4 regions of the Vibrio sp. D173a genome follow, and region 2 is predicted to be linked to each of the others. Evidence: predicted binding sites of a transcription regulator. Region 2 holds the regulator's gene; each other region holds the start of a gene.
The links. Region 2 encodes CRP, which controls carbon source genes, mostly activating them, when cyclic AMP is high. Its sites were predicted from a motif close to TGTGANNNNNNTCACA; they were not measured.
Positions count from the first base shown of each region.

Region 1 (2,207 bases), on a different contig from region 2:
TTAAGGATGTAATGTCGGTGAAGCGCTTAGGCTAAAATTCTCGTCATACTTGAAGCTGATAGCGTTGTTGCCTACGCTCACTCCGGAGTGCCGGCCCAGGCTCATCACATAGGCAGGCTATGTGATGGAGTCCGCTCGCTTGCCGCCTAGCTACAGCTTCAATTATTTAGAGAATTGATCAACATATAACAAAGGTGAGTGGTTTTGGCTACTCACCTTTTTCTTTAGATAGAAAGTTTTAAAGGAACAGAGAATGAGTCATCCAATTGAACAGTTAGAACAAATCATGTCGAAGCTGCGTGACCCAGAAAGCGGTTGCCCTTGGGATTTAAAGCAGACCTTCGACACCATTGTTCCGCACACTATCGAAGAAACCTACGAAGTGGTGGATGCGATTCAAAACCGTGATTGGCCTAACTTGCAAGAAGAGTTGGGTGACTTATTGTTCCAAGTGATTTTCTACAGCCAAATGGCGAAAGAGCAGGGATTGTTTGAGTTTTCTGATGTGGTGGAAACCGTTAACGAGAAGCTGACGCGTCGCCATCCTCATGTTTTTTCAGAAGTAGAGTTCGATTCTGAAGAAGCGATTAACGCAAACTGGGAAGCGGAAAAAGCGAAAGAGAAAGCACAAGTAGGCAAAGCTGAAGAAAGTATTCTAGACTCAATACCAAACTCTCTACCTGCGCTTTCGCGTGCTACAAAGATCCAGAAAAAGTGCGCAAAATTTGGCTTCGATTGGGATTCGCTTGGCCCGGTTGTAGGCAAAGTGCAGGAAGAAATTGAAGAGGTAATGGAAGAAGCGCTTCAAATTAGGCCGGATGAGGAAAAAGTCGAACTTGAATTAGGCGATCTTTTATTTGCTACCGTGAACCTGTCGCGTCACTTAGGGAAAGACCCAGAAGTAGCACTGGCAAAAGCCAACTTAAAGTTCTCGAAACGCTTTAAAGGCGTGGAAACTAAAGTTTCAGCGCACGGTAAGCAGCTCACAGACTTTACTCTAGATGAACTCGATTCCATGTGGGATGAGGTGAAACGGGAAGAGCGAAGCTGAAATTGCATGAATACTCGAATTTGATTTGAAGCAAAAAATAAAAAATTACGGTGTGATAGATTTCACGTTGTGGCGGTTAGGAGCTTCTGGTATATTTACGTCCCGTCCAGAAGCACTCCATTTCCCTCATTCAACCAATTTCAGGTTAAACATGACGACAAATTACATTTTTGTTACTGGCGGGGTTGTATCCTCTCTAGGTAAAGGTATTGCAGCAGCATCTCTTGCCGCTATTCTAGAAGCTCGTGGTCTTAAAGTGACTATGATGAAGCTTGACCCTTACATCAACGTTGATCCAGGCACAATGAGCCCAACTCAACACGGTGAAGTGTTCGTTACGGAAGATGGCGCAGAGACTGACCTTGACCTTGGTCACTACGAGCGTTTCATCCGCACCAAGATGACTAAGCGTAACAACTTCACTGCTGGTCGTGTTTATGCAGACGTACTACGTAAAGAACGTCGCGGTGATTACCTAGGTGCAACCATTCAGGTTATCCCTCACATCACTAATGCTATCAAAGACCGCGTAATCGCAGGTTCTGAAGGCCATGATGTTGCTATCGTTGAAGTCGGTGGTACGGTAGGTGATATCGAATCACTACCATTTATGGAAGCTATCCGTCAGCTTGCTGTAGAACTAGGCCGTGAACGCGCAATGTTCATGCACCTAACGCTAGTTCCTTACCTAGCAGCTGCAGGTGAAGTGAAAACTAAGCCAACTCAGCACTCTGTTAAAGAGCTGCTTTCTATCGGTATCCAACCAGATATTCTAGTTTGTCGCTCTGATCGTATGATCCCAGCGAACGAGCGTAAGAAAATTGCTCTTTTCTGTAACGTACAAGAAAAAGCAGTTATCTCAATGAAGGACGTAGATTCTATCTACAAGATCCCTCAACTTGTTAAGTCTCAAGGTCTAGATGACCTAGTTTGTGCTCGCTTTGGTATCAACGCACCAGAAGCTGACCTGTCTGAATGGGAACAGGTTATCTACGAAGAAGCGAACCCAACTGGTGAAGTAACTATCGGTATGGTCGGTAAATACATCGAACTACCAGATGCTTACAAGTCAGTAAACGAAGCACTTAAACACGCAGGCTTGAAAAACCGTCTAAACGTCACAATTAGATACGTAGACTCTCAAGATGTTGAGACG
Region 1 covers NZ_JAHGAH010000007.1:70,229-72,435, reverse strand. Annotated here, with positions in the region: gene relA (GTP diphosphokinase) at 1-35, shown strand, start outside; gene mazG (nucleoside triphosphate pyrophosphohydrolase) at 254-1,051, shown strand; gene KIV40_RS01370 (CTP synthase) at 1,203-2,207, shown strand, end outside.
Region 1: a site for CRP is predicted at 1,103-1,118, ahead of KIV40_RS01370 (CTP synthase). Genes of this name have one in related genera too.

Region 2 (2,207 bases):
CTACATTCAACGTCTGTGCCCTTCTGCTGCTAAAGTCCATCAACTTCTTCAAGAAGATGAGCCTCTGATTAATGACCATATTGCGCTACGTACGTTTAATGTCGCTCCCCTAGGCATTGAAACGTTAGCGAAGCCATTCTTGGCGGTGGGTTACAAAGCCTGTGGTGACTACGTATTTGAAAGCAAAAAGCTGGTGGCAAAACATTTTGAGCACCCAGATCCGAAACAACCAAAAGTCTTCATCAGTGAATTGAAAGTGGATGAGTGCTCACCAGAGCTACAAGCCATCGTTCGTAAACTGGTGGAGCAGGTTGATGCTTCTAAACTGACAGGCAGTGACTTCTTGTACGGCGGACGCTTGTGGGACCTAAGCTATGCTGACTTTCAAACCTTGGCGAAAGAGAGTGAATACGCTTCTTGGCTTGCAGCGCATGGTTACGGAGCGAACCACTTCACAGTGAGTGTGAATCAACTCAATCAGCATGAAGAAGTGAAGCAAGTGAACGACCACCTGCGCACAGCAGGCTTTACCATCAACGAGAATGGCGGTGAAGTAAAAGGCACGCCAGAGGTGCTACTAGAGCAATCGTCGACCATGGCAGACAAAGTGCCAGTGACCTTTACTGAAGGCGTTGAGGTGATTCCTGGAGGCTTCTACGAGTTTGCTAAGCGCTACCCAATGGATAACGGTGAGTTGTACCCAGGATTTGTGGCTGCATCGGCAGATAAGATCTTCGAAAGCACCAACGGGTAAAGAAGAGGCGAGAATGGGCTACGCCCTCTAGATGCGGAAACGCTTCGCTGCGGGAGGTTCTCACTCTCGGAATCTGAGAGGGCTTAATCCCGAAGGACGAAGTCCGCTCTCGGAATGCAGGTTCCCGATTCCCAAAAAAGAAAAAGCCACCAAACTTGCATTTGGTGGCTTTTAAATTTTTTAAACGTTAATCGAGATTAACGAGTCCCGTAAACAACGATAGTTTTACCGTGCGCAGAAATTAGGTTCTGCTCTTCTAGCATCTTCAAGATACGGCCTACTGTCTCACGAGAACAGCCAACAATTTGACCGATTTCTTGACGAGTGATCTTGATTTGCATGCCGTCTGGGTGCGTCATCGCATCTGGCTGTTTAGCAAGGTTCAGAAGAGTCTGAGCGATACGACCAGTTACGTCTAGGAACGCTAGGTCACCCACTTTTTGGCTAGTAACTTGTAGACGACGAGCCATTTGCGCAGAAAGGCGCATTAGGATGTCTGGGTTAACTTGGATAAGTTGACGGAATTTCTTGAAAGAAATCTCTGCCACTTCACAAGGAGATTTAGCGCGAACCCAAGCTGTACGCTCTTGGTCTTCTTCGAATAGACCAAGCTCACCAATGAAGTCGCCTTGGTTTAGGTAAGAAAGGATCATTTCCTTACCTTCTTCGTCTTTGATAAGAACCGCAACAGAACCTTTAACGATGTAGTACAAAGTCTCTGCTTTTTCGCCCGCGTGAATTAGCGTGCTCTTTGATGGGTACTTATGAATATGACAGTGTGAAAGAAACCACTCTAATGTTGGGTCGGTTTGAGGTTTACCTAGAACCATAATATCTCACTTCCTCTGCAGGGTACGCTTGCGCTATCCATATTTTAGCTAAGCCTGAATGGGCTTACTAGGATAAGAGCACTTTTTATATGCTGCAAGCTCTCTTGTGTTTCGGTTAGAAATAGTATCCTTTTTCGGAAACGATTTCTTGATTTTAATCGTGCCATGATTGAGATTTTGTAAGCAAAACTGTGCACATGATCACGGTATGAAAAGTAAACACTCAATTTACGAGGTTTTTAGCCAATTTTCCCAGTTTCGATGAGTTGCTGCAGAATCGGCCTCACTATGAGCTCCATTGCAAAGCTCATCTTACCGCCTGGAACCACAATGGTGTTATGGCGAGACATGAATGAGCCATCAATCATCGCCAGCAAATACGGGAAGTCGACATTCTTGATACCGCGTAGGCGGATCACCACGAAGCTTTCATCCAAACTAGGGATGCCTTTGGCGTTAAGTGGGTTGGAAGTATCAACGGTCGGTACACGCTGGAAGTTGATATGTGTGCGGGAAAATTGCGGGGTAATGTAGTTCAGATAATCGTCCATCGAGCGCACGATCGAATCCATTACCGCTTCTCTTGAGTGGCCACGATCGCGCGTGTCACGAACGAACTTTTG
Region 2 covers NZ_JAHGAH010000070.1:16,806-19,012, reverse strand. Annotated here, with positions in the region: gene KIV40_RS08120 (DUF1338 domain-containing protein) at 1-754, shown strand, start outside; gene crp (cAMP-activated global transcriptional regulator CRP) at 952-1,584, opposite strand; gene KIV40_RS08110 (phosphoribulokinase) at 1,824-2,207, opposite strand, start outside.

Region 3 (2,207 bases), on a different contig from region 2:
CTCACCAGAGCCTAAAAGTAATACACGGGTAGCATGAGTGCTTGTAGCAGTACCTAACATAGTGTTCCCTTACAAAATAAAGTGATGAAACCGAATTTGCAGGGGATCATACTGAATTTTAAAAATGATGCAAACGTTTGCGTAAGGTTTTTTGATAATAAAAAAGCCCTACACTGGGTAGAGCTTCTCGCTTGTTGTCTGGATAAATTAAACGTTAACAAAGCTCACTGGAATATCAGGATTTAGTGCTTCTAGCGTCGATTGAGTATCAGCTAGGTGGCTGATCTTACCTTGTGAGTTTTCAACTAACGCAGCAGCTTTGATGTCTTCAAACTTCTCACCAGCCATCAGGATTTGAATTAATGCAACCTGCAGTGGTGGAAGGCTAGGGTTGAATGCAGCGTTTTCTGCGTACGCGCCTTGGAATACAAGGCCACTGTTCATCTCAAGCGCAATACCACTCAAGTTGTTTGTGTATGGCGCGTGGCTAATGTTCATCGCATTGACGGCTTTTTGGATTAAAGCATCGTCTTCATCACAAACAAACTCGTGTTTCACCTCAGCCATAAGACCTGACTCAATACCTAGATCCGCCGGACCAAACGCTTCCGGAAGGTAGTGATGAAGTGACTTTTCTTCACGTTCTGGTAACTGGATCTTTAATTTCTTTGCTGTGCTTAGCTCGTTCATGAACTGACGGCAGTGGCCGCAAGGGCTGTAGTTGATAGTGATGTCTTTCACACCATGTTCGCCTTTCATCCAAGCATGGCTGATGGCGCACTGCTCAGCATGAACGGTTTGACCTAGCTGAACACCGAAAAACTCCATATTCGCGCCAAAGTAAAGACGACCGGAAAGGCCACGAACAATCGCACCGACATAGAATTCAGAGATTGGAGCGTAAGAAAACGCTGCGGCAAAAGGAAGTAGAGCAACACGAAGCTCTTTGTCTGAAAGGTTGGTCGCGTTCAGCAGTTCACCAAACTGTTGTTCAGAAATAGTGGCATCAAAATCGTCAGCTAAAACGATGGGAGCAAGATGTGTTGAAAGTGCTTCAGGAGCGCTTGCTAGCGCCTGTTCAATGCGACTTTTCATGTTGAATCCTTGTTATTGCATGGACAGTTATTCTATGTGAAAGATGGAAATGTTCTGTGCTTTAGATCACGTTAATGTGTGTAATGATGATTTACGTTACATAATTAGAGTGAGCTCACACATGTATTCGATTTCACGACGATTTAACGTTATCTCTGTCCCACTAATAACTATATCAATGGATATTCATATTGCGAATTTTCTGGAAGAGGTTTTGGCTTGCTCACTTTAGATTAAGACTAAGGGGAGCAAGTCAGTCACTTTTTATTGGTATAACCAAACGGCTAGAGCAAAAAAGCTTGGCGCAAGAATAGAAGTGATGATGCCACAAAGCACCAAAGCAAGAGATGAGAAAGCGGCATCGCCCGGTTGTTTCTCAGCACAGGTTGCTGTGCCGAGTGCATGCGAAACCGTACCCATTGTCAGGCCACGAGCGATAGGGTGTTTAATGCCAATAAGGTTAAAGATTGGGTAAGCTAAAATCGCCCCGAATAAACCAACAATAAGCACTAGAATAGCGGCAACTGCGGCTTCACCACCTAAGTGGCTAGAGATTTCCATCGCAATAGGCGTTGTTACTGATTTGCCCACTAAGCTCGCAATGAGGCTGATGTCGGCTTTGAACGCAACAGCAATAAGTGTTGCCGTTAGCATCGACATCACGCTGCCCAAAGAGCAAGCCAGTGCGATAATGCGCCAATTGGCTTTTATTTGTGGCAATTGCTCATAGAGCGGATACGCTAGCGCAACAACAGCGGGTTGAAGCAAGAAGCTAATGTACTCGTTGTCGGCGTAGTAGGTTTCAAACGGCACTTTTAAAAAGATTAACAAAGGGATCAGTACCGCTATGCTGATCAAAAGCGGGTTAGCGATTGGATTGTTGACCTTAATTGCGATTTGACGCGCGGCAAGGAAAACCACAATAGTGACAAGTAACCACATATCAATGTTTCTCCTTGAGTAAGTAATCCAAGAACCAAGCCAAGCTGATCAATACAATCAGCGACCCTCCGACTGCACTTGCAATAATAGGCAGCGCGTTCGCCAACAACATATCAAAGTGCTGCATCAAACCAACGCTGATTGGGACGAACAGTAAGATCATGTAGCGA
Region 3 covers NZ_JAHGAH010000180.1:1,977-4,183, forward strand. Annotated here, with positions in the region: gene purT (formate-dependent phosphoribosylglycinamide formyltransferase) at 1-60, opposite strand, end outside; gene cdd (cytidine deaminase) at 208-1,095, opposite strand; gene KIV40_RS18035 (LrgB family protein) at 1,360-2,037, opposite strand; gene KIV40_RS18040 (CidA/LrgA family protein) at 2,039-2,207, opposite strand, start outside.
Region 3: a site for CRP is predicted at 1,200-1,215, ahead of cdd (cytidine deaminase). Genes of this name have one in related genera too.

Region 4 (2,207 bases), on a different contig from region 2:
AAGTTGTCACACGCCAATGTTTTACAAAAGTTGAGTTGTAACCCATCTGCGTCCCTTGGCAGTTCGCCGTTAGACACAATCGCCCCCTCGGGATAATTCGTGCAGCCGGTCAGGCTCCGGCTGCAATTTACTACTTAGAAGTTTCTTAGATGTTGATTGCTGTTTCTAATGCAACTTTCATCATGTCGTTGAACGACTTTTGACGCTCTTCTGAGCTTAGTTTTTCACCACGAATGATGTGGTCAGAGACCGTTAGGATAGTTAGTGCTTTCGCGCCTAGGTCTGCAGCCACACCGTAGATACCAGCCGCTTCCATATCTACACCTAGGATGCCTAGTTTTTCCATCTTCTCGAAGATGTCTGCTTCTGGTGTATAGAACAGGTCTGCAGAGAATACGTTACCAACTTTTACTGGAACTTCTTGAGCACGCGCTTGGTTTACCGCTTCTTCTAGAAGGCCGTAGTCAGCGATTGCCGCGAAGTCGTGGTTGTTGAAACGGATACGATTTACTTTTGAGTCTGTAGATGCACCCATGCCAATAACAACGTCCATTAGTTTCACGTCGTCACGTACTGCACCACAGCTACCTACACGGATAACGTTTTTCACGCCGTACTCAGCGATTAGCTCGTGTGTGTAGATACAGGCTGATGGGATACCCATACCGTGGCCCATTACAGAAACTTTTTTGCCTTTGTAAGTGCCAGTAAAGCCGAACATGTTGCGAACGTCACAAACTTGTGTCACATCTTCTAGGAACGTTTCTGCGATGTATTTAGCGCGCAACGGGTCGCCTGGCATTAGAACTGTTTCAGCGAAATCACCTGGTTGTGCGTTAATGTGTGGGGTTGCCATAAGTGCTCTCCAAAGTTTTGTTCAGGTAAAACGCATCAATTATAGATGCTATTACCAATTCTGTTGAACTTGTTCGTTTTCGTTGAGGCCATAATATCGGGACAGGGTAAGGGGACTTGAGAGTTAAGTCACAAAACGGTCGGTTCTAGTGTTTAAATAATCTTTTGATAACCAAATCTGTTGAAAGCAAAAAGGCAATCGATTTGCTTTTGAGCAGTTTGTCGATTGCGTGCACAAAATCCCTATATCGCCCTCAAATTTTTTCTTCAAATCGTCTGATCTAAATCCTATATGAATGAGTAAAACGATTAAATTGTACAATTTATTTTCTTGTACAATGTTAATTGACTTGCTATAAGTTGTACAACAAAACATTTTGTATAGGATGCTTCGTTATGGAATCTTCAATCAAAGTCGGTATCAGCTCTTGTGTACTTGGAGAACGAGTACGTTTCGATTCGGGACATAAAATCAGCAACTTCGTAACGAAGGAATTAGACGGCTACTTCAGCTTTGTGCCAGTTTGCCCTGAAGTTGGTGTAGGCATGTCTGTGCCGCGTCCTACTATCCGCCTAGTCAGCAATGAAGAACGTATTGCATTGGTCGAGACAAAAAATCCTGACAACGACCACACAGAAAACATGCTCGCTTATTCCGAAAATAAAGTGAACGAACTACAAGGTGAGCAACTGTGCGGTTACATCGTTTGCGCTAAGTCGCCGACTTGCGGTATGGAACGTGTAAAGGTGTACAGCAAAAACAATGCGGCAAAAGAAGGTGTTGGTTTGTACACCAAAACGTTAATGGAAAAAATGCCGTGGTTACCAGTAGAAGAAGACGGTCGCCTGAACGATCCGGTATTAAAAGAGAACTTCATTACGCGTATTTATTGTTTGAATGACTTTTATGAGTCAATGGGTGGAGAGCCAACCCGCGGTAAGATTGTCGAGTTTCACTCGCGCTACAAGCTGACGCTGATGGCGCACCACCCAGAATCGTACCGTTCTCTTGGTCGATTGGTGGCTGATGTAGCGAACTATGAAATCGATGAGTTTTACAGCCAATACCGTCTGGGCTTGATGCAAGCACTACAAAACCGTGCCAGCCGCAAAAATAACACCAATGTGTTGATGCACTTACAAGGCTACTTTAAACGCTCATTAACTTCTGACGAGAAAGCAGAACTTGCGACCGTGATCAGTGACTACCGCACAGGGTTATTACCACTGCTTGCGCCGCTAACGTTAATTAAGCACTATCTCAACGCGTACCCAGATGCGTACTTACAAAAACAGAAATATCTAGAACCATACCCACAGGAGATGAGACTTCGTTATGGATTGTAGCCAAG
Region 4 covers NZ_JAHGAH010000108.1:13,396-15,602, reverse strand. Annotated here, with positions in the region: gene KIV40_RS12010 (hypothetical protein) at 1-77, opposite strand, end outside; gene deoD (purine-nucleoside phosphorylase) at 146-856, opposite strand; gene KIV40_RS12000 (DUF523 and DUF1722 domain-containing protein) at 1,252-2,202, shown strand; gene KIV40_RS11995 (MerR family transcriptional regulator) at 2,192-2,207, shown strand, end outside.
Region 4: a site for CRP is predicted at 974-989, ahead of deoD (purine-nucleoside phosphorylase). Genes of this name have one in related genera too.